Regions from separate parts of the Aurantiacibacter sp. KMU-128 genome, predicted to be linked through region 2. Evidence: predicted binding sites of a transcription regulator. Region 2 holds the regulator's gene; each other region holds the start of a gene.
What was found. The regulator LexA, encoded in region 2, represses DNA repair genes until DNA is damaged. The targets are predictions, from matches to a motif close to GTTCCNCNCTTGTTCT.
Positions count from the first base shown of each region.

Region 1: a site for LexA is predicted at 6,566-6,581, ahead of ACS0VV_RS00860 (ribonucleoside-diphosphate reductase subunit alpha). Genes of this name have one in related genera too.
Region 3: a site for LexA is predicted at 7,628-7,643, ahead of ACS0VV_RS08560 (DNA recombination protein RmuC). Genes of this name have one in related genera too.

Region 1 covers NZ_JBXORT010000001.1:159,539-169,596, forward strand. The annotation lists gene putA (bifunctional proline dehydrogenase/L-glutamate gamma-semialdehyde dehydrogenase PutA) at 1-677, opposite strand, end outside; gene ACS0VV_RS00820 (Nmad3 family putative nucleotide modification protein) at 766-1,503, shown strand; gene ACS0VV_RS00825 (lysophospholipid acyltransferase family protein) at 1,493-2,185, opposite strand; gene ACS0VV_RS00830 (YdcF family protein) at 2,204-2,746, opposite strand; gene ACS0VV_RS00835 (cell division protein FtsX) at 2,761-3,681, opposite strand; gene ftsE (cell division ATP-binding protein FtsE) at 3,678-4,403, opposite strand; gene ACS0VV_RS00845 (zinc-ribbon domain-containing protein) at 4,565-5,470, shown strand; tRNA gene ACS0VV_RS00850 (tRNA-Leu) at 5,581-5,667, shown strand; gene ACS0VV_RS00855 (hypothetical protein) at 5,727-5,945, opposite strand; gene ACS0VV_RS00860 (ribonucleoside-diphosphate reductase subunit alpha) at 6,584-8,605, shown strand; gene ACS0VV_RS00865 (DUF4160 domain-containing protein) at 8,690-8,863, shown strand; gene ACS0VV_RS00870 (DUF2442 domain-containing protein) at 8,844-9,110, shown strand; gene ACS0VV_RS00875 (hypothetical protein) at 9,161-9,343, shown strand; gene ACS0VV_RS00880 (hypothetical protein) at 9,463-9,741, shown strand; gene ACS0VV_RS00885 (arylamine N-acetyltransferase family protein) at 9,748-10,058, opposite strand, start outside.
Region 2 covers NZ_JBXORT010000001.1:1,253,913-1,263,970, forward strand. The annotation lists gene trpC (indole-3-glycerol phosphate synthase TrpC) at 107-895, shown strand; gene ACS0VV_RS06365 (DUF3597 domain-containing protein) at 992-1,378, shown strand; gene moaC (cyclic pyranopterin monophosphate synthase MoaC) at 1,577-2,050, shown strand; gene ACS0VV_RS06375 (molybdopterin molybdotransferase MoeA) at 2,037-3,224, shown strand; gene lexA (transcriptional repressor LexA) at 3,297-3,959, shown strand; gene ACS0VV_RS06385 (ComEC/Rec2 family competence protein) at 3,984-6,173, opposite strand; gene gltX (glutamate--tRNA ligase) at 6,203-7,636, shown strand; gene ACS0VV_RS06395 (citrate synthase) at 7,678-8,964, shown strand; gene ACS0VV_RS06400 (sensor histidine kinase) at 9,013-10,058, opposite strand, start outside.
Region 3 covers NZ_JBXORT010000001.1:1,704,378-1,714,435, forward strand. The annotation lists gene ACS0VV_RS08520 (phosphoenolpyruvate carboxykinase) at 1-574, opposite strand, end outside; gene ACS0VV_RS08525 (response regulator transcription factor) at 855-1,625, shown strand; gene ACS0VV_RS08530 (stimulus-sensing domain-containing protein) at 1,631-3,211, shown strand; gene ACS0VV_RS08535 (HPr kinase/phosphorylase) at 3,219-3,668, shown strand; gene rapZ (RNase adapter RapZ) at 3,714-4,643, shown strand; gene ACS0VV_RS08545 (PTS sugar transporter subunit IIA) at 4,690-5,094, shown strand; gene ACS0VV_RS08550 (HPr family phosphocarrier protein) at 5,091-5,366, shown strand; gene ACS0VV_RS08555 (TrmH family RNA methyltransferase) at 5,377-6,174, shown strand; gene ACS0VV_RS08560 (DNA recombination protein RmuC) at 6,190-7,623, opposite strand; gene def (peptide deformylase) at 7,774-8,340, opposite strand; gene recR (recombination mediator RecR) at 8,476-9,072, opposite strand; gene fmt (methionyl-tRNA formyltransferase) at 9,207-10,058, shown strand, end outside.

The DNA.
Region 1 (10,058 bases), 1.1 Mb from region 2:
CCCGCTTCCTGCGCCAGCCGTGCAATCGCTCCGGCATAGGCGGCGCGGTATTTCTCCGCATCGTCCATCGTCATCGCCGCTTCGCCGAGCATATCGAAACTGTGCGCAAGGCGGCGTTTGCGTTCGGGCGCGGCGCGCTTCATCGCTTCTTCGATGGTGCGGGCGTAGACGAATTGCCCGCCGAGGATCTTCATCGCCTGCTGCACCGCCTGCCGGATCACCGGCTCGCCCAATCGGCCGGTGGTGCGCGCCAGCGTGTTCGCCAGCCCCGCTTCGGTGCGCACGCCGCTGCGCAGCACGCCGCCTGTTAGCATCAGCGAGAAGGTGGCGGCGTTGACGAACACCGATTTGCTCTCCCCCAGATGCTCCGCCCAATCGACATTGGCGAGCTTGTCGCGGATCAGTGCGTCGGCGGTCTGCTGGTCGGGAATGCGCAGCAAAGCCTCGGCAAGGCACATCAGCGCGATGCCTTCCTCGGTATTGAGGCCGTAGGTCGCCAGAAACGCATCGAGCCCTTTGCTCACCTTCTTGCGCGCCCCTTCGATCAGCTGTGCGGCGAGCGCGGCGGATTCTGCGTGCTTTTGCGACACCGTTTTGGCCTGTTCGAGGCGCTGGGCGATGCAGGCGTCTTCGTCCATGCGATAGGCCTGCCGGAGTGCGAGTCGGTCGATTGTCATAGGGCTGCGCCAATCGCATACAGTTTCATATGCAATCAAGCGAAGTCGCACCCTGTCGGTTCCGTCCAGCAGGCGCTAGGGAAGCCGCATGAAGATCGTTTTCAGCCGCAAGGGGTTCGACAGCGGATCGGGCGGCGGGCCGTCGCCGATTGTCGATGGCCGCGCGCTCAGCCTGCCAATCCCTGAAAAGCGCGGCTTTGGCGGGCCGACATACAGCAACCGCAAGATGGGCGGCCATGTGCGGCGGGCGAGCCGTGGCAAGGTGCAAAGCTGGCACCGGATGCACAATGATCCGATGTTCGGCAAAAAGGGCTGGGCGGCGCTCGGCCAGTATGGCGCGGCGCAGACGCATCTGGAACGCCAAGGCGTGGGCGCGGGCGACCTGTTCCTGTTCTTCGGGCTGTTCTGCGAGGAGGGCGGCGCGCCGCATCACCGCTTCTTCGGTTACCTTTATGTCAGCGAGCTGGTGAAGCTGGCCGAATGCGACGAAGCGACGCGCAAGAGTTTCGCCGATGTGGGCCATCCCCATGCGCGCAGGATGCTCGGTAGCAATGATGCGATCTGGTATGGACGGGGCACCGATAAGGCGCCCGCGCTGGACGCTTTGCGGCTGACTGTGCCCGAAGGCCCGGCGAGCCTGTGGCGCGTGCCCGATTGGCTGCGCGAAACGGGGCTCAGCTATCACGACAGGCCCGAACGCTGGCTGCCCGATGGCCGCTTGCAAAGCGTGGCGCGGGGTCAGGAGTTCGTCGCGGATATCGGCGAACGCGAGGATGCGCGGGAATGGGCAGGCGAGATCGTGCGGCTGATCGAGACTAAACCGTAGGCGGCGTATTCAACGCATTGATCCCCTCATGCACGCGCCGTTCGACTTCCTCGCGCGGCAGGCCGGGTTCGATCACTTCGCCAAAATGCCACGTGATCGTGCCCTTGGGTTTCAAGAGATTGCGGTAGATCGTCCCGCTATTCACCGCCACCGGCACCACCGGCAGCTTGAACAGCTTGTAGAGCCCGGCAAAGCCCGACCGCAAAGGCGGGCGCTCGCCTGGCGGGATGCGCGTGCCTTCGGGGAAGATGACGATGGGGCGGCCCTGCGCAATCGCGCCCTTGCCCGCTTTCAACATCGCCCGCAGCGCGCTCGCACCCTGGTCGCGCGCCACCGGTATCAGGCCGTAAGCGAGACCGGCGCGTCCCCAGAAGGGCAGATCGAACAGCTCCGCCTTGGCGACGCCCGCCGGGTGTTCGAACGTATGCGCCATCGCAATCGCTTCGAAAAAACTCTCATGCTTGATGGCGTAGATCACCGGGCCTGCGGGCCGCGTGCCGGTCATCTCGATGCGCAGGCCGAGCAACCGCGTACAGCACCAATGGTGCCAGTGCGACCAGTTGTCGCATAACGGGCGCACCCATTGCGGGCGCAGATAGGTCGCCGCCGCCGCCGCGCCGGATATCAGCAACGAGCCGCAGTAGAATGCGGCGTAAAAGGCAAGATTGCGCAGAAGGATCATCGGTGGTGCAGCGACGGGTCAGCTAAGGGCTTTGAGCGTCCATACCGCAAGGAACTTGTGATACTCAAGGAACAGCGTCGCCAGACTGACTTCGCTGCGCACGGCATCGCGCAGGATGGTGACATTGTCGGGCAACTGGTCGGCCAGCTCTGCCGCCGCGCGGCGCATATGCCAGTCCGCCGTCACCAGCCGCAGCGAGTTGTAGCCCTGCGCTTCCATCCACTGCGCCGTCTCCCGCGCATTGCCACGCGTGTCGAGCGCGGAAAAGCCCAGCGTCACGCAGCAATCCATCACCCGCTCGGGCACATCATATTCGGCCTGGAACTCGCCCGGCTGTACCGCGACGTCGACGCCGGTCACGAGCATTTGCTGCGCCGCGCCGGTTTGCAGCACTTCCAACCCGCGCTCGATCCGCCCGCCGCTGCCGGTGGGCACGATGATCGCGTCGGTCTGCGAAATCTCCGCTTCCTGCGGCAAGGCGGCGGCGAACCAGACAAAGCCCAGCGCCCACACGATCAGCACAATCGCAAACAGCCGTCCCAAAACGAATCTGCCCTTCATCGGCGTGACGATACCTACAGCATTCGCCGCAAGGCCGCGATCACGGTGATGCGCGCGGTGATGACGGCGAGAATGATCCCGACCAGCGGAATAGCGGCAATTGTGATCCAGTCCAGCGCCGTCAGCCCGCCGCCCGAAATCAGTCCCGATCCCAATTGCGCGAATTGCTGGCCGAGGATGAAGACGGCCGCCAGCCCGAGCAGCAATCCGGCTGCACCGCCCAAAGCCGCGTCCCAGGCAATCGAACGCTGGAAAATGCCCGCGATCTGCCCGTCCGTGCCGCCCAGATGGTGAATCACTTCGATCGTTTCGCGGTTCGATCCCAAGGCACTGCGCGCTGCCAGCCACACGGCTGCGGCACTGGTGATGGCGAGCAGTGCGATCAGGGCAAAGGCCATGATCTGCAGCGAGCGGATGGCATCGAAGACCGGCCCCAGCCAGCTTGCCTGCGCATCCAGCCGTGCCGCCGGAGCCGATTGCAGCAGCTCGCTGCGCATGGCGGAAAGGCGCTCTGCCGTGACGGGGCCGGAGAGTTTGACATCGACCAGCGCGGGGATCGGCACGCCTTCTTCCTCTGCCACCGCCACATCGCCCAGCCACGGGCGCAGCAGCTCTGCCAGCTCGGCATCGGGCACGCGGCGCACTTCGGTCACGTCCTCGCGGTTGGAGAAATAGGACACCGCGCGCTCGGCCTGCCGGTCGCGTTCGGCGGGTGCGCCTTCGACAATCTGGACGGTGATCCCGCCCGCGATCTCGTCGCGCGCATTACCCGCCAGATTGCTCAAGGACAGGCCCGCTGCCGCCGCCATCACCGTCAGCGCGATCATGATGGCGATCACCCACGGCATCGGCCCGGCAATCCGCGCCTGTTGCAGGATGCGCGCCGAATCCCCGAAGCGCGGCGAATTGCGGCGGATGGGCGAGGGCGCGCTCATTGCGGGGGCTTCTCGCGTTTCGGCGGATATTTGAGCGCGCCTGTGGGATCGGACAGCCGCCCCTTGTCGAGCCGCATGATGAGCGAATCCGGCACTTTGCGCAGCAGATGCACGTCGTGCGTCGCCACCACCACCGTGGTACCCAGCCGGTTCAACGCTTCAAACAGGCGCAGCAGCTTCACCGCCATTTCCGGATCGACGTTCCCCGTCGGCTCGTCCGCCACCAGAATATCGGGCCGGCCGATCACCGCGCGGGCGATGGCCACGCGCTGCTGCTCCCCGCCCGACAGCGTTTCCGGCCGCGCCTCGCTGCGATGGCCCAGCCCGACCCATTCGAGCATATCGGTCACCGGCTTTTGCAGCTTTTCCTCGGACATTCCCGATACCCGCAAGGGCAGCGCGACATTGTCGAACGTGTTGAGATGCGGCACCAGCCGGAAGTCTTGGAACACCACCCCGATGCGCCGCCGGAACATCGGCAAATCGCCGCGCGGCAGCGTAATGACATCCGATCCGAACATCGAAATCATCCCCCGGCTGGGGCGCTGGGCGAGATAGAGCAGCTTGAGCATACTCGTCTTGCCCGCGCCGCTGGCGCCGGTGAGGAAGTAGAAGCTGCCAGGGTAAAGCGTGAAGGACACATCGCTCAGCACTTCGCGGTCGGTGCCGTAGCGAAGGCCGACATTGGCAAACTGCACGATGGAGTCCGGTGCGCCCGTCATGGGGTTCACCTAGGGCTTTGGCGGGGGAACGGGAAGCGCCCAATCGTGCCGATACGGCATTTTGCCCAAGGTGCTTGTGGAAAAGGGCGCGAGATCAGCACTCTTGGGCGCGCGCAATCTTGTTGCTTTGTAACAGCAGGCGTAGGAATCTTGCCGAAGCGATGATCATCCAATGCCCCGCCTGCACGACAAAATATGTCGTGCCCGATACCGCTATCGGCGTGGACGGGCGCACTGTGCGCTGCGCCAAATGCAAGCACAGCTGGTTCCAGGACGGACCGACGCTCGACCTGGCGGACGAGGCGCCTCCGGCGAGCGAGGTCTCTCCGGTGGTGCCGCGCCCCGTTGCGCCAGTGGCAAAGCCGGAGCCTGAGCCTGAGCCCGAAGTCGCTCCGCCGCCCGCGCCGCGTCCGCCGATCCCCGAGCATCCGCAGGTCGAAGATAGCGTCACCGGGCCGGATGGCGAACTTGCCGACACGGTTGAAGACCCGCCGCTCCCCGAAACCGATAATACGGTGCCCGAAGGCCCTTCGCGTGAAAGCCTGCGCGATGAAATCCGCCCGCCACGCCAGTCGGCCCCCGCCGATTTCGGCGATCCGCCTGCATCGCCCTTCGATCCCGAGCCGCCCTTCCGCCCGCGCCGCAATCCTCTGAAAGTGCTCAACTGGGCTGCGGGGATTTTCGCGGTGGTCGCTGCCGCGCTGATCTTTGCGGTGTCCTATTGGGGCCTGCCCGACTGGGTGCCGGTCGAGCGCCCGACCTTCGCGGCGGGCGAGCCCGATCTGCAGCTCGATTTTCCGGCCGACCAGCAGGACCGGCGGCAATTGCCCAACGGCACCGAATTCTTCGGCGCGAGCGGTACGATCACCAACATAGGCAGCGAAACGCGCACCATCCCGACGATCCTGATCGTGCTGCGCGACGCGCGCGGGCGCGAAGTCTACAGCTGGGAAGTCCCCCCGCCGCAGCGCACGATTGCGCCCGGCGAATCGGTGCCCGTGGCCGAAGCCGTCACCGATATTCCGCGCAGCGCCCGCGAAGTGCAGATTGGCTGGAAACCGGAGTAACCGGCACCTTTGTCACCACGGTAAAGAGTGTGCTTGCAGGGGGCAGACCCTTTTGCTAGTGGCGCGCTCCTACCGAGGCGGGCCAAGGCTGCTCGCCCCATCATTGATGTGCGGTCGTGGCGGAACTGGTAGACGCGCAACGTTGAGGTCGTTGTGGCCGAAAGGCCGTGGAAGTTCGAGTCTTCTCGACCGCACCATCTTTTCCTGAACTGCAGCCGGAATGCCCGCGCCCTTGGCGTGTCGCGTTGCGCTGTTGTCAGTCCAGCATCAGCACGATGAAGAACGCCAGCAGCGTGCCGCCGATGAACAGCATCCAGCTCCAGTAGAAATCGAAATCGATCCCGTATTCGGGGAAGTAGACGTCGACGCGAAAGATCTCCAGCATCCCGCCGGTCGCGCCGCCCGATCCCATGAACAGCGCGATCAGGATGGTGAGCAGGGCGCCAAACGGCACGGCTTTGAAGAATGCGATCATCGGACACCTGTCTTCATTCGGGCCAACATAGCCGGTCGCGCGGGCGATCCGGCATCAGGGCCTGCCCGCATTGACGCAAAATTGGCTCCATCGCCAGAGCGCGTCCAGCCCCTGCGGACAAAAAGTTCACAAATTGCGCGATGCGATTCGATTGATTCAAAGCCCTGTTCGAAAGATTCCCACATCTGAAACCGCACAGATTTTTTTCCAGAGATTGATTTACCCTCTTGCGCACCGCGCCAGCCGTGGATTTTCCACGCGTCGCGGCGTGTTACAAGCGCGATACACCCCTGCGAAATGGCCTGCGGTCGCGGTAAATGCACTTTAACCCTCTTGCGCCCGACTCCCCGCTGATTCACTATGGGTTGTGGTCGCGATGCCGGGGGCACCCACTAGACCTAGTTTCCGAAGCCAAACCGCCGATTCGGCGAACGGGCCCGGAGTCACTATGGTTGCGGGACAAATCCGGGGATGCGGCGTGGAAAAGCCGGGACAAATAAAGTCTCGGACAGGCGTGTAGATTGGTGCGTGAACGACTACATAGGGGGCTTGGCTCCGAGTCGAACACAAATAGAACAAAGCGGCGGGCTGTCCGGTCAGGATGAACCCGCGCCAGGGCAAGAACAGGAACGGGGCACATGGAATTCAGAAGCGGAGACGAAGCAGCAATGGGACTGGGCGAAAATGTCACCACCGGAGCGCCCGCTGCGGAAAAGAAAGCCCCCAAGGCGAAGGCAGTGAGCATGGATATCAAGGACGCAGGGTCAGAAGCGCTGGTGGCAACCGCCACGGCAGGCGCGCTGGCCGAAGCCGCGAAGGCTGCGGCGAGCGAGGCGAAGAGCGACTCCAAGTCGATTCTGCCCCGCCGTTTCAGTATCCGTACCGACGAGGCACGCGATGCGAACCTCACCGATTTCGGCAAGGAAACGCTCACCGACCGTTACCTGCTGCCCGGCGAGAATTATCAGGACCTGTTCGCCCGCGTCGCCGATTATTACGCTGACGATGCCGATCACGCGCAGCGTCTGTATGATTACATCTCCAACCTGTGGTTCATGCCCGCAACGCCCGTGCTGTCGAACGGCGGCACCACGCGCGGCCTGCCGATCAGCTGCTACCTCAACTCGGTTTCGGACAGTCTCGACGGGATTGTCGGCACGTGGAACGAGAATGTCTGGCTGGCGTCGAAGGGCGGCGGCATCGGCACCTATTGGGGCAATGTGCGCGGCATTGGCGAGCCGGTGGGCCTCAACGGCAAGACTAGCGGCATTATTCCTTTTGTGCGCGTCATGGACTCGCTCACCTTGGCAATTTCGCAGGGGTCGCTGCGGCGGGGCTCGGCGGCCTGCTATATCGACATCCACCACCCCGAAATCGAAGAGTTCCTCGAAATCCGCAAACCGAGCGGAGACTTCAACCGCAAGGCGCTGAACCTGCACCACGGCGTGCTGGTGACCGATGATTTCATGGAAGCGGTGCGCGCGGGCGGCAGCTACGATCTCGTCTCGCCCAAGGATGGCAGCGTGCGCAAGACGGTGGATGCGCGCAGCCTGTTCCAGAAGCTGGTCGAAACCCGGCTGGCTACGGGCGAGCCCTATATCGTCTTCGCCGACACGGTGAACCGCATGATGCCCAAGCACCACCGCGAGCTGGGGCTGAAAGTCTCGACGTCGAACCTGTGCAGCGAAATCACCCTGCCGACCGGCATCGACCATCTCGGCAATGATCGCACCGCGGTGTGCTGTCTGTCCTCGCTGAACCTTGAAAAGTGGGACGAGTGGAACGGCGACAAGCAGTTCATCGAGGACGTGATGCGCTTCCTCGACAATGTCCTGCAGGACTATATCGACCGTGCCCCCGACGAAATGGCCCGCGCCAAGTATTCTGCCGCGCGCGAGCGCAGTGTCGGCCTCGGCGTGATGGGCTTCCACTCCTTCCTCCAGTCGAAGGGCCTCGGTTTCGAGAGCCCGATGGCGAAGGCGTGGAACCTCAAAATGTTCAAGCACATCCAGTCGAAGGCGTCCGAGGCCTCGATGCTGCTGGCGCAGGAGCGCGGCGCTTGCCCCGATGCCGAGGAAATGGGGGCGATGGAGCGGTTCAGCTGCAAAATGGCGATTGCGCCGACCGCGTCGATCAGCATCATCTGCGGCGGCACCAGCGCGTGTATCGAGCCGATCCCGGCGAATATCTACACCCACAAGACGCTGTCGGGCAGCTTCGTGGTGAAGAACCCCTATCTGGAAAAGATCCTCGACAAGAAGTCGAAGAATTCGGCCAATGTGTGGAATTCAATCCTGGAGAAGGGCGGCAGCGTCCAGCATCTCGATTTCCTCACCGACGAGGAAAAGGCCGCATTCAAGACGAGCTTCGAGATCGACCAGCGCTGGCTGCTCGAATTCGCCGCGGACCGCGCGCCCTATATCGATCAGGCGCAGTCGCTGAACCTGTTCATCCCCGCCGATGTCGACAAGTGGGACCTGATGATGCTGCACTTCCAGGCGTGGGAGAAGGGCATCAAGTCGCTCTACTACCTGCGCTCCAAGAGCGTGCAGCGTGCGGGCTTTGCCGGCGGCGTGGAGGCGGACAACACCGTCGATGCGGCGAAATACGAGCTGCAGGCCGAACAGACCGATTATGAGGAGTGTCTGGCCTGTCAGTAGTGTAGGTAGGCCGTGCCAAAGGTTTTCGAATGGCGCGGTTACCGCTTCCATTTCTTCTCTTTTGAAGGAGACCCGCGCGAGCCGGTGCATATCCATGTATCGCGGGCGGGGCAGGAGGCCAAATTCTGGGTGCAACCGCGAGTTCGGCTCGCAAGCAGCCGCAATTTTACCCCTCTTGAACTGCGGCGGCTGGAAAAGGTAATAGAGCAGCACAGTAGCGAAATCATCAAGGCGTGGCATGGACACTTCCCTCGATAACGTCCCCGAACCGGTAAAAGTCCGTTTCGACGAAGCAACGATGTGGGTCGAGCTGTCCGACGGGCGAACGCTCGGAATGCCGCTTGCATGGTATCCGCGCCTGAAAGATGCGTCGCTGGAGGATCTGGAAGCCTATTTCCTGACCCCTTCGGGCGTGCACTGGGACACGCTCGACGAAGACCTTTCGGTGCGCGGGATGCTGCTGGGACTGAAAGACCAGACTTTCCTCCCCGCCCACGCCGCCTGAGGCGAAAGTCGCATGGTGTTCGCGGCTGAAATGTCCTTTATGGCTGACGCATGACCAACGACACCATCTTCATCAGCGCCGTTGTGATCGCCTTGCTGCTCGCGCTGGCCAATGCGTGGCGCGGGGCGGTGTTGATGCGGTCGGGGGACGTGACGGGCGGCAGGCGCGCGCTGGTGTTGGGGCTGAGTATGCTGATGCTCGCCGGATTTGCGGTGTATCTCCGCCCGATCTGACTGCTCCCGCTTTACAGAACCCCCCGCACCAGACCTCCCGCCACCAGACCCTCTTGTCCGCCGCGCGGGCTTACTGTATTATCGTGCCAATACAGCAACACTCGACAAGGGAACCGCGCATGGCCCGCATCCTCATCGCCCTAACCGCCGTCCTGCTGCTCTCTGCCTGCGCGTCGCAGATCGATGCGGGGGTCTCCGCCGCGCCCGAGGCTCCGGGCTTCTGGTGGGGGCTGTGGCACGGCTTCATCTTCCCGTGGTCGTTCCTCGGCTCGCTCTTCAGCCCCGATATCGCGGTCTACGCTGTGCCCAATTCGGGCGGCTGGTACGATTTCGGCTATTTCTGCGGGATCTGCTTCCTCGGCGGCGGGACCATCGGCAGCGCGAAGGCGCGGCAGTAGCGCCCCTTAGAATAGCGGCAGTCTCGCCACATCCGCAGCGGGCAACACCAGCCCGAATTCCGCCTCCAGCATCGCGGCATATTCGGCAGGCGAAGCCAGCGCGCGCCGTTCGGGCGGCACATCCTTGCGCCAGCGGGTCAGCGCGCGGTCGGTCAGGCTGACAAAGCCGTCGGGCAGGCAGCGGCTCACCACGGTGAGATTGGTGAAGCGCGAGGCGGGATGCGTCGCCGACCAGTGACAGCCGAGCGCCATATCGGCGGGTGCGACTTCGGCGAGATCGAAGACATATTGCGCCTCCCACGCGCTGTCGCTTTGCG
Region 2 (10,058 bases):
CGCCTGCGGCGCAGCGGAACATCTTCGTGTCTTTGTGGGCTTCGTGTGAACCAAATAGGGCAAGCCTATCGACACGGCAGGACCCCAAAGGCATAGGCTCATCGTGATGGACAAGCTGAAAGAAATTTGCGCGACCAAGCGCGAGGAAGTCACGGCCCGCAAGGCGTTGAAACCGCTCGATGAGTGCGACCGGATTGCTGCCAAGCAGTCACCGCCGCGCGGGTTCCAAAAAGCTCTCGCTGCCAAGGCGCAAACGGGCTTTGGCCTGATTGCCGAGGTCAAGAAGGCGAGCCCTTCCAAGGGGCTCATTCGCGCAGACTTCAAACCCCACCAGCACGCGTTGGATTACGAGGCGGGCGGTGCTGCGTGTCTCTCCGTGCTCACCGACGCGCCCTATTTCCAGGGGCATGAGAGCTTCATGATGCAGGCGCGCGCAGCAACCATGCTGCCGGTCTTGCGCAAGGACTTCATGGTCGACCCTTGGCAGATCGCCGAAAGCCGGATGATCGGCGCGGATGCGATCCTGATTATCGTCGCGGCGCTCGAAGACGAACAAATGCGCGAAATCGAGGCAGCCGCGCTCGAACGCGGTATGGATGTGCTGATCGAAGTGCATGACGAGGCGGAGATGGAGCGCGCCGCGAAACACCTCACCTCGCGCCTGATCGGCGTCAACAACCGCGATCTGCGCACCTTCACCACCGATCTGGCGACCACGGAGCGGCTTGCTCCGCTCGCACCCGAGGGCAGCCTGCTGGTCGGCGAAAGCGGCATCAACAGCCATACTGATTGCCAGCGCCTTGCGGAAGCCGGAGTACGCTGCTTCCTTGTCGGCGAAAGCCTGATGCGGCAGGAGGATGTGGTCGCCGCGACCCGGTCCTTGCTCGGCGACTAGATTTTACAAGCTCTTGCCCGCTGTCATACATTGGCAACGCGCTGCGCCGATGCTAGTCCGACTCCAGACTACCGTTGCAATGGAAGGGGATTACCCATGGGAATTTTCAGCTCGATCAAGAACGCGATTTTCGGTGACGACGAGGAAGAGCAGGCTGCCGCAGCGGCACCCGCTGCTCCCGCCGCCGCGCCCAAGGCAAGCGGTTTCGGCGCCGCCAAGGCCGCGCCCAAGACCGAGGTGGACATTGCTGCCGCGCTCGATGCGAAAGACGGTTCGGACAAGCTCAATTGGCGCACGTCGATTGTCGATCTGATGAAGCTGGTCGGGCTCGATCCCAGCTACGAAAACCGCAAGGAACTCGCCACCGAAATGGGCGACACCGATTATTCGGGCAAGGCGGAAGAGAACATCTGGCTGCACAAGCAGGTGATGACCAAGCTGGCCGACGCCGGCGGCCGCATCCCGCCCGAACTGCGCGACTGATATTCGCCACGCATACAAGCCCTGTCCTACTGGTTGGGACTGTGGCACAGATCGGCGCATGACCATCGCAATCGCGCCGCTAATCTCTCGAAACCGCCCTGCCCGCCCTTTGGGCGCAGCAGGGCGGTTTTCTGTTTCAGGACTGTGTAACAGGTGTAACAGGTTCGCCTTTGAACCGTTCGAACCGGCGGGTCTGGCATGAGCCGCCTGACCCATCTCGACGAAGCTGGCGCGGCACGCATGGTCGATGTCGGCGGTAAAGCGGCAACGGCGCGTGTCGCCGTGGCGGAGGGCCGGATCTCCATGTCGGACGAGGCATTGGCGGCTGTCCGCGATGGCAGCGGCCCCAAGGGCGATGTGCTCGCAGCAGCGCGGATCGCGGGGATCATGGCGGCCAAGCGCACGGGCGAGCTGATCCCGCTCTGCCACCCGCTCGCGCTCGACAGCGTCAGCGTGGACTTCGCCTTCGAAACAGACGGCATCCGCGCCGAAGCGCGTGCCTCGCTTACCGGCAAGACCGGTGTCGAGATGGAAGCGATGACCGCCGTCTCGGTGGCGCTGCTGACGATCTACGACATGGCAAAGGCGCTCGACAAAGGCATGGTGATCGGCGGCGTGCGCCTGCTCGCCAAGAGCGGCGGCAAAAGCGGGGACTGGCGTGCTGGGGCTTGAAGAAGCGCAGGCGAAGCTGCTGGCGCTGGCGCAGCCGCTTGCAACAGAAGTCGTAACGGTGGACGAGGCGAACGGGCGGGTTCTTGGTGAGCCTGTTGTCGCTAGGCGCACCCAGCCGCCAGCGGACCTCTCGGCGATGGACGGCTACGCGATTGGCGCTGGCGATCATTCAGGGCCATGGCGCGTGATCGGCGAAAGCGCGGCGGGGCATCCCTTTGCTGGTGAGCTTACGAGTGGAGAGGCTGTGCGCATCTCCACCGGCGCGGCACTGCCCAAGGGCGCGGATGCGGTGCTGTTGCAGGAGAACGCTGCGCGGGATGGCGACGTCCACGCGCTAACCAATGCCGATGGCCCCAGCCCGCAGCATATCCGCCGCGCCGGGTTCGACTTCGCAGCTGGCGACGTACTGCTTCCTGCCGGAATGCGGCTGACCGCCGCTCAGCTGGCACTTGTCCGCATGGCGGGTGTCGAGCAGCTCGCCCTGCACAAGAAGCCGGGCCTGACTGTGATCGACTGCGGGGACGAACTTGTCGCGCAACCCTCGGAAGCCATCGGAACGCAAATTCCAGCCACCAATGGCGCGATGATCGCAGAGTTGGCCGGGGAACTCGCGGATGAACCGAAGCGGCTCGGCCCAATCGGCGACTCGGTGGGCTTGCTGGTTGAAGCCTTTGCGCAATCGGATAGCGAGGTGATCGTCATCACCGGAGGAGCATCGGTAGGCGACCATGACCTGGTCAAACCGGCGCTGGAGGCCTGGGGCGCAGAGATCGCGTTCTGGCGCGTGTCGATCCGCCCGGGCAAGCCGTTGCTGGTTGCCAAACGGGGTTACCAGATCGTCCTCGGCCTGCCGGGCAATCCGGTGTCCGCCTATGTCACCGCCCTCCTGTTCCTGCTCCCGTTATTGCGCCAATTCGGAGGTTCCGCATCGCCTTTGCCGCAAAGTATCGATGCGCGATTGACACAATCGCTTCCGCCGGGGGGGACGCGCACCGAATTCCTACGCGCTATTCTCGGTCGAGACGGAGTTACCCCTCTAATGCAGCGCGATAGCAGCGCTCTGCACACGCTTGCCTGCGCCAATGCACTGATCCGGCGTGATATCGATGCCGCACCCGTCGCAGCAGGTGAACGCGTAACCGTCTATCCGCTCCAAAATGGCGGTATCGCTTGACTTGAGGCGATGTGTTCCATAGGTGTTCCGTGTTCGTTCCCAAATTGGAACATCGCAGTAAGGAACCAACCCATGCTGACTGCCAAGCAACACGAATTGCTGCTTTTCATTCACCGTCGCCTTGAGGAATCGGGCATTTCTCCGAGTTTCGAGGAAATGAAGGATGCGCTCGATCTGAAGAGCAAGTCGGGCGTGCATCGCTTGATTTCGGCTCTCGAGGAACGCGGCTTTATCCGGCGTCTTGCCAACCGTGCCCGCGCGCTCGAAGTCGTGAAAATGCCTGAGAACGTGGGCAATGACGCGGTGGCGAAGATCACCACGCCGCCAGCAGCGGCGCCGGTCGCGGCCAATGATGTGATCGAAATTCCCCTCCACGGCAAGATTGCCGCCGGTGTTCCGATCGAAGCGTTGGAAGGCAGCCAGACCCTTCCCGTACCCGCTGCACTGCTTGGTGCTGGCGAGCATTACGCGCTTGAAGTGTCGGGCGACTCGATGGTTGAAGCGGGCATTTTTGACGGCGACTTTGCATTGGTGAAGAAGGCGAACACTGCCCGCGATGGCGATATTGTTGTGGCGCTCGTGAATGGCGAGGAAGCGACACTGAAATATCTCTACCATGATGGCGGCATGATCCGGCTCGATCCGGCAAACGCCGCCTATGATCCGCAGATTTACGCCGATAGCCAGGTAGAAGTTCAGGGCAAACTCGCAGGCTTGCTGCGACGCTACCACTGACCGTTTGTGCGTCGGGTGGCGGGCCTAGTCCTGCCGCCCGCGCCACCATCCATGCCCGCCCTCGCTCTGGGCGACGGTGCGCATCGAAGGCTCGCCATCTTCACCTAGTGTGATGGCCATTCCGCCAGTTGTCTCAAGCGTCCGCCGGTCTGCTTTCAGCAAACGCGGCTCGCAACTTCGCGGCAGCCAGCGGTCAGCCACCACGATATCCGCCCGCTCGCAGGCTGCGGCGAGCGCGCGCTCCTCTACGATATCTTCGCTGCGGCTCAGAAGCAGGTGCCAGTCGCGCCCTCCCCGTTCGAGCGAGATCGCGCAGAAATCCCGGCTGCACTCGGCTCCATTCCAATCTTCGAGCGGAACCGGGTCACCCTCGACCCCCGCCAGTTCGAGCAGGTTGTCACGCGTAAACTCGCTTCGTGTGTCGCGCAGCACCAGCAGACGGTCATCCTCTCCGGTGATTCCCACATGGCGACCGTCCGACGATATCAGTATGTCGGGGATAGGGGTTAGGTAGAGCCACAGGCTCGCAATGGCTGCGGGGGCGAAACCAAGCAACCGCGCCCTCCCCTTCCAAAGCGCCAGCCACAGGCCTCCCAGCGCGAACAGCAGGACGGTCGGCAATGTCATCTGCGGAATGAGCTTCACCGCGCCGGGCTGCGCTGCCGTGAAATGGGCGATGCCGACCAGCAGATCGAGCGATTGCCCCGCCAGCCACCAGAACGGCGCGCCAAGCCCCACAATGTCGAACAGCAAGGCAATCGCGATCAGCGGCATGGAGATGAAAGTCACCAGCGGAATGGCGATCACATTGGCCAGCGCACCATAAACGCCCGCACGGTGGAAGTGGAACAAGACGATGGGCATCAGCGCGATCTCGATCACCAGCCCGGTGATGAGCAACATCACCGTATTGCGCCCGGTTCGCGCGAACCAACTCTCCTCGCGTGGCTTGAGAAAGGCGCGAACCGGAGCCGAGCTGTGCAACGCAACAATCGCGATGACCGCGCTGAAGCTCATCTGGAAGCTCGGTCCCACAAGGCTCTCCGGCCAGACGAGTAGGACAGCCGCCGCCGCCACGGCAATCATCCGCAGCGACAAGGGCTCGCGTCCCAGTGCAAGCGCGAACAGCACCAGCAGTGCGGCGATACAGCTGCGCACAGTCGGCACCTCGGCGCCGGTCAACAGGGTGTAGCCGATCCCCGACAAAGCCCCGACACCTGCCGCCACCACAGGTAGCCGCACCCGCAACACCAGCCACGGCCAGAGCGCCAGCAGCTTGATGGCCAGAATGTAGGCGGCGCCGATAACCGCACTGACGTGCAACCCGCTGATCGACAGCAAGTGTGTCAGTCCCGAATCGCGCATCGCATCTTCATCAGCCACGCTGATCCCGCCCCGGTCACCGCTGGCGAAAGCCGCCGCAATGCTGCCCGCCGAGCCATCGAGTTGCGTTCGGACATGGGCCGACAATTCCCGTTGCAGCGAAGGGATCAACGCCTCGCGTGCCGGAGCGGGCTCGACGATTGTAACCTCGCCTGTCACGCTTCCGGTGGCCGCGAGCCCCTGAAACCATGCGGCGCGCGCAAAATTGTAACCGCCAGGCAGCATTGGGGCAGCGGGCGGCATCAACCGCGCTTGTGTGCGGATCACCGCGCCTTCGGTCATCCCCGCCCGTGTTGCCTCTAACGGAACATTGACACGCACCTTCACTGCCTCGCCATCCACCGGGGATCGGATGGCGAGCACCAGTCGTACACGGTCTTGCGCCGGTTGCTCGATGCGTTCCAGGATGCGTCCCTCGATCTCGGCGAAAACCGGGCGTTCAAATGCCTCGGCGCCCACCAGTTCGGAGCGCGCCCAGATCAGGCTGGTCCCCAGCGCGAAGACGATCCCGCAGGCTGCCAGTGCAGTGGTCAGGTGGACCCGGTCTTCCCGCCCTTTCCATCGCGCCAATGCAGCCAGAGCGAGCAGCAGACCAATCGCAATCGCAGCAACCCAATGCGCGGCCGTAGGAAGGATGAACCACGCGGCTATCCCCGCGGCCAGAACCACGGTCAGCCATGGCCCGCGATCAAAGCCCGCCTGCCCGAGAAATTGCTCTGCAGTGTCACCGATACTGGACAAAGAGACACGGCTGCGCCAAGGCGTCTGCTGCAACGCAGCATCAAGATCGTCGTCCCCCAGCGGAACCAAAGGCGGCTGCCGCGATGCCATGCAGGGTAATGGACAGGAATCGCAGCATTATGGCAAGCTCTGATAGCAATCACGCTGACGCACAGCGGCCGGTGGTGACGCGCTTTGCGCCCAGCCCCACCGGTTTTCTGCATATCGGAAATGCCCGCACCGGCCTGTTTTCCTGGCTCTACGCCCGCCACTTCGGCGGCAAGGCGCTGCTGCGGATCGAAGATACCGACAAAGCGCGCAGCACGCAGGAAGCGATCGACGTTATCCTCGACGGGCTGGCCTGGCTCGGCCTCGATTTCGATGGCGAGACGGTTTACCAGAGCGAACGCGCGGGACGTCACGCCGAAGTCGCGCAAAAGCTGCTCGATGCAGGCAAGGCCTATAAGTGTTTTGCGACGCCCGAAGAGCTTGCCGAAATGCGCGAGGCGCAGCGTGCGGCCAAGCAGCCGATGCGTTATGACGGACGCTGGCGTGACCGCGACCCTTCCGAGGCACCCGAAGGCGCGCCCTTCACCATCCGCATCAAGACGCCCGAAGCCGGCGAAACGGTGATCGAGGATGCGGTGCAGGGCCGCGTTAAGGTGGACAATCGCGAGATTGACGATTTCATCCTGCTGCGCGCCGATGGCTCGCCGACCTATATGCTCGCCGTGGTGGTCGACGATATGGACATGGGCTGCACCCACATCATCCGCGGCGATGACCATCTCAACAACGCCTTCCGCCAGTTGCAGGTGATCCGCGCGATGCAGGGCATTGAAGATGGCTGGGAAGAGCCGGTCTACGCGCATATTCCGCTCATCCATGGCAATGATGGCGCCAAACTGTCCAAGCGCCACGGCGCGCTGGGTGTGCGCGATTACCGCGATATGGGTATCCTGCCCGAAACCATGTTCAACTACCTGTTGCGGCTTGGCTGGGGCCATGGCGATCAGGAGGAGTTTACGATGGAAGAGGCGATTGCCCTCTTCGATATCACCGCCGTCGGCAAAGGGCCGAGCCGCTTCGACATGAAGAAGCTGCTGAGCATGAATGGCAATTACATTCGAGCCGCTGACGATGCGCGGCTTGCGGCGATTGCGGGGGAGATCTTGGGTGAAACAGCAGATGTCGCGCTGCTGACGCAGGCCATGCCTGTGCTCAAAACCCGTGCCCGCGACATGAACGAGCTGGCCGATGGCGCGGCCTTTCTGTTCAAGACTTTGCCGTTCGACATGGACGAGCAGGCCGCCGTGCTGCTCGATGATGAAGCCCGTATGCGACTATCTGCTATCTTGGCCCGGTTGCAGGATGAAACGTACTGGACAATCGAGGCACTGGAGGCCAATCTGAAAGCCTATGCAGAGGAGCTGGGGCTGGGCCTCGGCAAACTTGCGCAGCCGCTCCGCGCGGCGCTGACAGGGCAGACAACCTCGCCCGGAATTTTCGATGTGCTGGTTCTCCTTGGACGGGAGGAAAGCCTTGCGCGGATCGCCGCGCAGGCTGCGGCCTGAAGGGGTCAATCAGCGGGACTGGTATTTGAAGGAGATGTTCATTGGCTGACAAGCAGGCAGACCTGAGCGTGGGTGGCGAGACCTACAGCTTCCCGACCTTGGAAGGTAGCGTCGGGCCCGATGTTATCGATATCCGCAAGCTCTACGGACAAACGGGCAAGTTTACCTTCGATCCGGGCTACAAATCGACCGCCAGTTGCGAAAGCGCGCTGACCTATATCGATGGTGATGAAGGCGTGCTGCTGCATCGCGGTTACCCCATCGGGCAACTGGCCGAGCATTCCAGCTTCATGGAAGTCAGCTACCTCCTGCTCAACGGCGAACTGCCGAGCAAGGAAGAGCTCGACGACTTCACCTATACGATCAGCCGCCACACCATGCTGCACGAGCAGCTTTCCACCTTCTATCGCGGTTTCCGCCGCGATGCGCACCCGATGGCGATCATGTGCGGCGTCGTCGGCGCGCTATCGGCGTTCTACCATGACAGCACCGACATTGCCGATCCGGAACACCGCACGATCAGCTCGCACCGGCTGATCGCCAAAATGCCGACGATTGCGGCGATGGCGTATAAATACGCGGTGGGGCAGCCGTTCATGCAGCCACGCAACGATCTGAGCTATACAGGCAATTTCCTGCGCATGACTTTCGGCGTTCCAGCCGAGGAATATGAGGTTGTTCCCGAAGTCGAAAAAGCGCTGGACCGGATTTTCATCCTGCACGCCGATCACGAACAGAACGCCTCGACCTCGACCGTGCGTCTCGCCGGTTCGTCGGGCGCGAACCCGTTCGCCTGTATCTCTGCCGGTATTGCCTGCCTGTGGGGCCCCGCACATGGCGGCGCGAACGAGGCGGCGCTCAATATGCTCCGCGAAATCGGCACGCCGGATAAGATTCCGCACTATATCGAGCGCGCCAAGGACAAGAACGACCCGTTCCGCCTGATGGGCTTCGGCCACCGCGTGTACAAGAATTACGATCCGCGTGCCGCCGTGATGCAGAAGACGGTGCGCGAAGTGTTCGATGCGCTCAAAGTGAAGGACCCGGTGTTCGAAACCGCGCTGCAGCTGGAAGAGATCGCGCTGAACGATCCCTATTTCCAGGAAAAGAAGCTGTTCCCCAATGTGGACTTCTATTCGGGCATTATCCTCTCGGCGATCGGTTTCCCGACCACCATGTTCACCGTGCTCTTCGCGCTTGCCCGCACCGTGGGCTGGGTGGCGCAGTGGAACGAGATGATTTCCGATCCTGGCCAGGTCATCGGTCGCCCGCGCCAGCTCTATACCGGGCCGACGCAGCGCGATTATGTGCCGGTGGAGCAGCGTTAAGCCGCACTCTCAAAAATGCGATGGAAAGCCCCGCTTCGGCGGGGTTTTCTACGCCGAAAGGTCGGCAGGCAGTTCGAGCGTGAAGCGGGCGCCCTGCCCCTTCGCGCTTTCGACCGTCAGCGAACCGCCCATGGCTTCGGCAAGGCGGCGCGAAATGTAAAGCCCGAGGCCCGAACCGCCGTCGCCCTGCCGCCCAAGCCGTTCGAATTTCGTGAATACCCGCGCTTGCTGGTCTTCATCCAGCCCCTCGCCCTGATCGGCGACGATGATGCGCGCCCGCTCGCCTTCCTGCTCCACACGGATCCACACCTGCCCGCCTTCGGGCGAATAGCGTATGGCATTGCCGACCAGATTAAGCAGCACTTGCAGCGTCCGGCGGAACTCGCCGATGGCGGGTACGCTCTCGCCTAGCTTGGGCTCGTCGATAGTGATCCCGCGTTCCTTCGCGCGCACACCGAGAATGCCCGCTGCGCGGCGGCCGACATCGGCGAGGTCGATATGGTCGGGCGCGGGCGCAAAATCCTCGTCCTCGACCATTTCCAGCGTGGTCAGATCGTCGATCAACGCCAGCAAATGCTCTCCGGCGGAGGCGATATCGGCGGCGTAATTGCTGTATTCGTCCGCCAACGGCCCGGCCAGCTGGGTGCGGATCGTCTCGGCATTGGCGATGATCCGGCTGACCGGTTGGCGCAGCACGGGAGCGATCTCGCGGCCAATACCTGCCGAACGGTCGGGCCGCCGCGAGGGCTTGGGCGGCGCTTCGGCCAGCGGACGATCGGGCACAAGGTAAAGATCGAAACCGACGGGCTGCGCCTCGCTCCGGCCCAGTGGCACCAGTTGTACGGCCCATTGGCGTTCCGAACCGGGCACGACAATGCGGGTGCCATCGAGCAAGCGCCACTGTGCGGGCGCCGCCAGAGTCGGGTTCTCGGGTCGCGCAAGCTCGGTCCAAACATGACCGACGGCCTGCATCATGGCCTCGCCCAGCGCGTCCATATCCCGTGCCGTCCAGTCCACGGTAAGGATGCGTTGCTGTTCATCGAGGCGTGCGGTGAGGCCGGAGAGGTGTTTGACCAGCGCCAACCGACCGCGAT
Region 3 (10,058 bases), 450 kb from region 2:
AGCGCGTGCCGCCAATCAGGATCAGCTTCTCGGTAAAGTTCACCGCCACCACCGTTTCGCTGCGCGTGCCGTGGCGGGCGGGATCGGCCTGGAAGCTGGGCAGATCGATGACGGTATATTCGGGCACGAAGCCTTCAAGCTCTTCAGCGGTCGGGCGGCACAGCATCGTGCGGATGAACTGGTTGTGCCATGCAAGCTCGTTAATCACGCGCACATTGACGCGGTGTTCAGGCTGCGAGCCGCCGAACAGGTCTGCGACATAGAGCGTTTGTTTGTCCGCCAGCGCAGCCATGAAATCGGCCTTGAGCGCGGCGAAGTGTTCGGGATTCATCGAAGCGTTATTGTCCCACCACACGGTGCTCTCGGTCTCTGCATCGCGGACGATGAACTTGTCCTTCGCGCTGCGCCCGGTGTGCTTGCCGGTTTCGACCACCAGCGGGCCGTGCTTGGCGAGACGCCCCTCGCCATTGGTAATCGCGTGCTCCACCAGAGCGGGCGTGCCGAGATTGGCGTGGATCGTGGCGGTGGTGGCAATGCCCTGCGCGGACAAGGGAACACTAAGCGAAGCGGACACAGGCCTATCCTCTCAATTACGCGTTTGGCGCGGGTAATTTGCGCCGATGGGGCCGCTGCGGTTCCGTGCGAAACCGCTCCAGCGCATACGAATGCGCAGCAGCTTTGACGCGCCCCTTAGTGATGCCAAAAGCGCGCGTCAAATCCCTGTGGTTAACCTCTCGCCATGTTATCGTTCACAACGCGCCCAAGCGGCTTTCTCCAGCGGTTTTTTGCTCTAAAGTTGTGAACAGGCGCGCAAATCGTTAGGCCCCGACGGGAGAGAAAAAAGGCAAGCGGCAATGCAGGCGGAAAGCGAACAGGCTCAAGGCGCGGCGGCAGGCCGGAACGGCGATGCCCAGCGCGTGGTCGCATTGGTCGATGATGACCGCAACATTCTGACCACCCTGTCCATCGCTTTGCAGGCAGAGGGATACACCACGCGCGTCTATTCCGATGGCGAAGCGGCACTTGATGCGTTGCTCGGCAATCCACCCGATCTTGCGGTTTTCGACATCAAGATGCCGCGCATGGACGGTATGGAACTGCTGCGCCGGCTGCGGGAAAAGTCCGATCTCCCTGTGATCTTCCTTACCAGCAAGGATCAGGAAGAGGACGAAGAGGCCGGCCTTGCCATGGGCGCGGATGATTATATCGCCAAGCCGTTCAGCCAACGTCTGCTGCTTGCCCGTATTCGGGCGATCCTCCGCCGCGCCGCACCCTTGGAAGAAGGGCAGGAGGCAGACTCCGCCAGCGCACCTGCCGACGGCGGCCTGATCGTTCGCGGTCGGCTCAGCATGGATCCGGCGCGGCACCAGGTGACGTGGGACAACAAGCCAGTGAGTCTGACCGTTACCGAATTCCTCATTCTGGAAGCGCTTGCCCAGCGCCCCGGCGTTATCAAGAGCCGCAACCAGCTGATGGATGCCGCCTATCCCGACGACATTTTTGTCGACGACCGCACGGTCGATTCGCACATCAAGCGGCTACGGCGCAAATTCCGCGCGGTGGATCGCGAATTCGGCGCAATCGAGACGCTGTATGGCGCGGGCTACAGCTTCTCCGATGGCTGAAGCCCATGGCTGACCCGCCACAGCAGGAAAGCAGGCTGGACCGGCTGACCATGCCGGTGGGCAAATCGCTGGCCAAGCGGATTTTGGCCGTTAACCTGATCCCGTTGCTGGTGTTGGCGGGAAGCCTGTTCTTCCTCGACTCTTACCGCCGGCAATTGCTCGACGAGCGGTTCAAACTCGCGCGTATCGAGGCACAGATTACTGCGGAAGCGCTGGCGGGTGCGACAACCGAACGGCAGGAGGCACTGCTCAGCCAGATCGGGCGCGAACAGTCGATGCGGCTGCGGATGTACGATGCCGAGGGCAGGCTGATCGCCGACAGTTTCGCCCTCGCCGACCCCAGCTTTGCATTCGATGATCCGGTGGCCGAGCCCTTCTTCGAGGATCTGGCCCGCTGGACAGACAATGCGGTGAACATCGTCACCGGCGCGCCCTCTGCCCCGCCCTATGTCGAACCCGAAACCACCGATGCCGATGCCTGGCCGGAACTGGTGCGGGTGCGCCAGCAGGGGCTGAGCCAGATCGAACTGCGCCGCGCGCCCGACGATACGCCGGTCATCAATGCCGCCGCGCCTGTGGGCCTTAACGGCGCGACTTTGCTCACCACCCGCAACGCGGTCGACATCACGCAGGCGGTGCGCAATGCGCGCTCCAGCCTGATGACGATCATCCTGCTGGCGCTTGGCCTGTCAACGATCCTTTCGCTCTATCTCGCAAACACCATTATCGAGCCGCTGCGACGCCTCGTCAGCGCGACGCAGCGCGTGCGGCTGGGGCGTGAGCGCGATATCGAAGTGCCGCGAATGCAGGAGCGCGGGGACGAGATCGGCCTGCTCGCTCGCGCGGTTTCGGACATGACCGCCACTTTGCGCCACCGCATCGATGCAGTGGAAAGCTTTGCGGCTGATGTCGCGCATGAGATCAAAAACCCGCTCGCTTCGCTGCGCAGCGCCACCGAATCGATGCCCAAGATCGACGATCCGGAACTGCGGGCGCAGCTCGTCGATATCGCCGCGCATGATGTGCGCCGCATCGACCGGCTGGTGAGCGAGATTTCCGAGGCCAGCCGCATCGATGCCGAACTCAGCCGCGCGACCTTCGAGCAGGTCGACATGACCGAGCTGTTTTCAAACGTCGTCGCGCGGAAGATGGAGCGCGGTGAAGCGCGCGGCTGCACGCTCGAGATCGAACCTGACGGTCTGCCCTCCACGGTGATGGGCGTGCCCCTCCGCCTGGAGCGGGTGGCGGAAAACCTGATCGACAACGCCGTGTCTTTCTCCCCAGAAGGCGGGCGGATCGTCATTTCGGTGACCAATGCCGAAGGCCGCGTAGAAGTACGGGTGAGCGACCAGGGGCCGGGCATCCCCGAAGACGAGCGCGAGAAGGTGTTCCGCCGCTTCCACTCGCACCGGCCTGAAAACGAAAGCTTCGGCAACCATTCTGGCCTTGGCCTTGCCATCGGCCGGACAATTGCCGAAGCGCATGACGGCACGCTGCGGGTAGAGGATGCCCCGCCCTATCTTGGCGGTGCGTGTCTCGTGCTGGAACTGCCCGCCGCCAAGCCGGTGCTGCGCAAAGGAGAGTAGGAAGTCGATGAGCGAACTTATGGCCAATGTCAGCTGCGTTGCGATGCGCGGGCGCGGTGTGCTGATTACCGGCACGCCGGGCAGCGGCAAATCCAGCCTGGCACTGGCGTTGCTCGATCGCGGAGGCGAACTGGTGGGTGACGACGGCGTGCAGCTGGCATGGGATGACAAGACCGGATGCGTCCGCGCCGCGCCCCCGCCCAACACCGAGGGTCTGATCGAAATCCGCAATGTCGGCCTGCTCGAAGTGCCGAGCGCCAGCGCGCCGATCGCTATCGTGATCCACCTCACCAAGGATGCCGAGCGCCTCCCGCTGGGCATCGGCCACGCGCTGCTGATCGGACATGAGGTGCCCCAGGTCGATCTTTATCCCGATACACCGGTCCTCCCCTTGCGCGCAGAGGCGGCGCTGGAAATCCACGGACTGGTTTTTGATACCGCGTTCGACACGGCATAAGGGAGGACTTCACATTTGCGCACGATAAGCGCAAAGCGCTGCGCCATGGTCGAGTCACCTTCGCCTGTCCCGCCTCCATCAGCCGTGCGCCGCCAGCGCATCCTGCTCGTGACCGGGATGCTGGGTGCGGGCAAGACGACAGCGCTGCGCGAGTTGGAAGACCTTGGATGGGAGTCGATCGACAATTTCCCCGTCCGCCTGCTCGACCGGCTGGTGGGCAAAGACACCGAACCCTTTTCCCTCGCCATCGGCTTTGACTGCCGCACGCGCGGCTTCGTGCCCGATGATGTCATCGCGCGGATGAAGAAGTGGGTAGAAAGCGATTCGGTCGCCATCACCACATTGTTTCTCGATTGCGCCGGGCACGAGTTGGAGCGCCGCTTCAACGAAACGCGGCGGCGACATTTTCTGGCACAGGATATGCCGGTGGCGAATGGCATCGCGGCGGAGCGCGAGCTGCTCAGCCCTTTGCGCCGCTGGGCCGATGTGCTGATCGACACCACCGATTTCACGACCAACGATCTGAAGCAGACGATCCGCGAGCAATTCGCGCAGACCGCGCCCAAGGAGATGACCGTTACCGTCTCCAGCTTCGGCTTTTCGCGCGGCACCCCGCCCACCGCCGATCTCGTTTTTGATATGCGCTTTCTCGACAATCCGCACTGGCAGCCGGAGCTGCGCGCGCAGACGGGGCTTGATGCGCCGGTGGGAGAATTCATCGAACAAAGCGCGGTATTCGCCTCTACTTTCGAGAAAATCCGCAGCCTGCTGCTCGAATTGCTGCCGCGCTACGCCGAGCAGGGCAAGGCCTATGTCAACATCGCCTTCGGCTGTACCGGCGGGAGACACCGCAGCGTTTACACTGCCGAGAAGATGGCGCAGGTCTTGCGCGATGGCGGCTTTTCGCCCACGGTCTTGCATCGCAATCTGGCATCGCGCGCGGCAGAACTGGTAGAAGGCACGCAGCAAACATGACCGGCAAGCCCTCCCCCCGAACAATCGAAAAGGCCGCGCATTCGCGATGATCGGCATAATTCTTGTGACGCATGGCCGTCTGGCCGATGAATTTGTCGCCGCCATGGAGCACGTGGTCGGCAAGCAGGACGATGTGGCAACGATTTGCATCGGCCCGAACGACGATATGGAGGAACGGCGCAGCGATATCGCCTCCGCCATCGCCCGCGTTGACAGCGGCAAGGGCGCGATCATGCTGACCGATCTGTTCGGCGGCACACCGTCCAATCTTGCCATCTCGCTGCTGCAAGAAGGCAAGACCGAGGTGATTGCCGGCATCAACCTCCCCATGCTCATCCGTCTGGCGGGTGCGCGCAAGGAGATGTCGCTGGGCGAAGCGGCAGAGGCCGCGCGGGCTGCAGGGCGCAATTACATCACCCTCGCGTCCGAATTTCTGGGGCAGCATGCATGAGCGCAAACAGCAGGGACGTGCTCATCGTTAACAAGCGCGGCCTGCACGCCCGCGCCAGCGCAAAATTTGTTGCCGCCGCCGCCGTAATGGATGGCAGCACCGTCAAGGTGGCGAAAGACGGGAACGAGGCGCTCGGCACCTCGATCCTTGGGCTGATGATGCTCGGCGCCGCCAAGGGCGACACGATCACGCTGAGCGTCGAAGGCGAGGACGCCGAAGCGCGGCTGGGAGAACTGGTCGCGCTGGTAGAAAACGGCTTCGGCGAAGACTAAGCGCGACATTATGCGCAAACACATCACCGGCTTTTCCAACCCCACGGTCAAATATCTGCGGAGCCTGCGCGACAAGAAACACCGCAAGCGCGAAGGCAAATTCCTTGCCGAAGGGCTGCGGTTGCTGACCGATGCCCTTGAGTGCGGTCGCGTGCCCGAAGTGCTGGTGATGTCCGAAAAGCGCGATCCGCATCCGCTGGTGGACGCGCTGGAGGCCGCTGTTGCGGCGGCGGGCGGCGAGGTGATCGAAACAACGCCTGATATTCTCGGCAAGATCACCGGCAAGGACAATCCGCAAAGCGTCGCGGGCGTGTTTGCGGAGTTTGATACCTCGCTTGCCCAGCTCGACCGTAACGCCGCGTCGATCTGGCTGGTGGCGCAGGCTTTGCGCGATCCGGGCAATCTCGGCACCATGCTGCGCACCGGTGATGCGATTGGCGCGGGCGGGCTGATCCTGATCGACGATTGCGCCGACCCGTTCAGTGTCGAGGCCGTGCGCGCGAGCATGGGCGCAGTGTTCACGCAGAGCATTGCGCAGGCGCGGTGGGAGGAATTCCTGCCATGGCTGCGATCAGGTGACGGCCAGCTTGTGGCGGCGAGCTTGCGCGAAGCCGTCCCTTATCGCCGCGCGCCCTATGCCGCGCCTTGCTTCGTGATGGTCGGCAACGAATCGCAAGGCCTGCCCGAGGCCTATGAACTCGCTTGCGATCTTCGTGTGACGATGCCGATGAAAGGCCGCGCGGATTCGCTCAATGCAGCGGTGGCGGCCGCAGTGCTGGGGTATGAGGTGTTGGCGAGCCTGGACTAGCCAAACGCGGCGAGCCTACTCCGCCGCCTCGCGCTCTCCGCCCTTCTCGATCAGCAACTCCTCGGGCGCTTCGGCTGCATCTTCCGCTGTGTAGCGTGGTGCGCCTTCGACCAGCGGGACTTCTTCGATCTCTTTGGAGATTTCCAAGCCCTTTTCCGCCATGCGCCTGCCCGAAGTCAGGACGTTGCGTTCGAAGCTGCCGACGAATTTGTTGTAATTGCTGACCGCGCTTTCCAAACCGCCGCCGACCTTCTTGAGATGGCGCGCGGCGGTCTCCAACCGCGAGTAAAGCTCTGCTCCCATCCGCCCGATTTCCTGCGCTTCGGCAGCCATCTGGTCTTGCCGCCACACCTGCGCCACGGTGCGCGCGATCGCCACCAGATTGGTCGGCGTGGCCAGCAACACACCGTTCTTGAAGGCGAAATCCCACAGCTCCGGATCGGCTTCCAGCGCGGCGGCGACGAAATGTTCGCCGGGGACGAACATCACCACGTAATCGGGCGCTTCGTCGAACTGGCTCTGGTAACTTTTCGCACCCAGCGTCTGCACGTGGTTACGCATCGACTTGGCGTGCAAATCCATATGCCGCTTGCGCTCGGCATCGTCATCCGCCTCGAACGCGGCCTGATAAGCGTTGAGCGATACCTTGGCGTCGATCACCAGCTTCTTCTGCCCCGGCACATGGACAATCGCGTCGGGCCGCAGCCGTCCGCCCTCGGATTCTACCGAATGTTCGAGTATGAAATCGGTGTGCTGCGACAGGCCGCATTGCTCCAGCACATTTTGCAGCGCCCGCTCCCCCCAGCGCCCGCGCGCCTTGGGGGCGTTGGTGAGCGAATTGCCGAGCCGCTGCGCCTCGCGCCGGACTTCCTCCTGCCCGCGCTGCATGTTCTCGATCAGCCCGGTAAGCTGGCCGAAGGCATCGACCCGCCGCGCTTCCAGCGTCGCTACCTGCTCCTCATATTTCTGCAACCGGTCGTTCACCGGCTTGAGCAGATTGGCGACCGCCTCCTTGCTCGCCCTTTCGGAATGGCCGAAGCGTTCGGCGGCATCGGCGATGAATTTCTCCTGCGCCTTGCTCAACACCTCGCTGCCCGCCGCCTTGAACTGGGTAAGCAATTCCTCGCGCGCTTCGCGCATCAGCGCAATCTGCTTATCATGGTTCGCCGCATCCGCTTCCAAGGTGGCGAGACGCGCGCGCAGAGCCTCCCGATCCGCCCGCACCGTCTCTAGCGCCCCCTCCAGCGCATCGGCCTTCTCCGCCCGCACGCTCGCGCCTTCCAACTCGACGATGGCGCGGCGGAACTTCTCGTCCAGTTCCCGCGCCTCGGCGTCGCGAGTGGCAAACCGCTCGCGCAATTCGCCCACGGGCCGCGCGCCGACGAACCAGCCGAAAGAAGCGCCGAACACGAGGGCGACGAGTGCGAGAACGATAGCTAGTAAATCCATGCGCGGAACATAGCTGGAACGAGCGCACGCGCCAAGCCGCCTTCGGCACTAATCCCCCGCCCTGCCCCGGCGGCCCAGATCAAGCCCGTCCAACAAAAAAGGGCCGCTCCTATGGGGCGGCCCTTCGCTTGTTTCAAACGTGCGACCGGATCAGGCCGCCTCGCGCATCTTCTTCAGCTTCTTGAGCGCCATGCTCCGCTTCAAGCGGCTGAGGTGGTCGATAAACAGGATGCCGTTCAGATGATCCATCTCGTGCTGGATGCAGGTGGCGAGCATTCCGGACATTTCTTCCTCGTGCACATTCCCGTCCAGATCCTGATAGCGCACACGGCAGCGCGCCGGGCGCTCAACATCGGCGTAGATGTCGGGCACCGACAGGCAGCCTTCCTGATACACGCCCATTTCGCGCGAGGGATCGAGGATTTCGGGATTCACGAATACGCGCGGGTCTTTCTTCACCGGCTGATGCGTGTGTGAATGCCCGTCATGATCGCAAGGTACCGGCTCTGCGTCTGGGTCTTCTTCCTGCAAGTCGATCACCAGCAGGCGCAGCGGCTCGCCCACCTGGATGGCGGCAAGCCCGATGCCATGCGCGGCATACATCGTCTCGAACATATCATCGACAAGCGTCCGCAAGCTGTCGTCGAATGTCTCGACAGGCGTAGACACGGTTTTCAGCCGGGGATCCGGCGCTTCTAGGATTTCTCTGATGGCCATGGGAGCCAGATAAGCCTTCATGGGCCTCCGATCAAGAATTCGTCACTGCGAGCGAAGCGAAGCAATCCAACTCCGGCGCTACTGGATTGCCGCGTCGCCTGCGGCTCCTCGCAATGACGGGCGAAACGGCTAGTGTCAGCCCAACGGCCGCCGCGCCCTGAGCGCCTGCGCCAATGTCCCTTCGTCGAGATAGTCCAGCTCGCCGCCCACCGGCAGGCCGTGCGCCAATTGTGTGATGCGCACCGCAAAACCCTCCAACCGTTCAGCGATGTAGTGCGCGGTTGTCTGGCCTTCCAAGGTGGCGTTCATCGCCAGCACCACTTCGTCCACGCCTCCTTCGGCTACGCGGCCGAGCAGGCTGTCGATGGTCAAATCCTCGGGCCGCACACCGTCGAGCGCGGAGAGACGCCCGCCAAGCACGTGATAGCGCCCGGTGAACAGCCGCGCGCGGTCGAGCGCCCAGAGGTCGGCCACGTCCTCCACCACGCAAATGCTTTTCGCATCGCGGCGCGGATCGGCGCAGATGCTGCACGGGTTTTGCGTATCGACATTCCCGCAGGTGTCGCATTCAACGAGCTTGTCCTGCACCGCGCCCAGCGCATCGAGCACCTGCTTCAACGCGGTCTCCCGATGCTTGACCAGCCACAGCACCGCCCGCCGCGCGGATCGCGGGCCAAGGCCGGGAAGGCGTGCCAATGCGCTGGCGAGGTTTTCGATCTCTTGCGATGCCATAAATTCCCACTAACCGCTCATGCTGAGCTTGTCGAAGCATCGCTTTTTCTTCTAGCGCTGCCTCAACAGAAAGGACGACCCTTCGACAGGCTCAGGGTGAGCGGAAAGAGGGATCGCAAAGTATTGAACAGATAATGCGCATAATCTTCATGGGAACACCCGAATTCGCTGTGCCAACGCTCAATGCGTTGGTCGCGGCGGGGCATGATGTGGTTGCGGTCTATTCGCAGCCGCCCAGCCGTTCGGGGCGCGGGAAGCAGGAGCGTCCCTCGCCCGTCCATGCGCGCGCGGAGGAGCTGGGGATCGCAGTGCGCCATCCGCTCAGCCTGAAAGGCGCGGAGGAGCAGGAGGCCTTTGCTGCACTGCAAGCCGATGTGGCAGTGGTCGCCGCCTACGGCCTGCTGCTGCCGCAAGCGATACTCGATGCGCCCAGGCATGGCTGCCTCAATGTCCACGGCTCGCTGCTGCCGCGCTGGCGCGGGGCCGCGCCGATCCACCGCGCGGTGCAGGCGGGCGATGCAGCGACGGGCATCACGATCATGCAGATGGAGGCGGGCCTCGATACAGGGCCGATGCTGCTCAAGGGCGCGACGCCGATTGATCGCAAGACCACCGGCGAATTGCATGACGAACTGGCAGCTATGGGTGCGCGGCTGATGGTCGAAGTGCTGGCCCGCCTGGACGAGCTTGTGCCCGAAGTGCAGGACGATGCCCTCGCCACCTATGCACCCAAGATCGACAAGGCCGAGGCACGGCTGGACTTCAAACGGCCAGCGGTGGAGCTGGAACGCGATATCCGCGCCTTCGCCCCCTTCCCCGGTGCGTGGTTCATGCTCGGCGATGACAGGGTAAAGCTGCTGCTTGCGGAGGTCATCGAAACGGCGGGTGATCCCGGTGCGGTGCTGGACGATCAGTTCGCTATTGCCTGCGGCAAGCAGGCGCTGCGTCCGCTTAATCTGCAACGGGCGGGCAAGCCGGTGATGGCG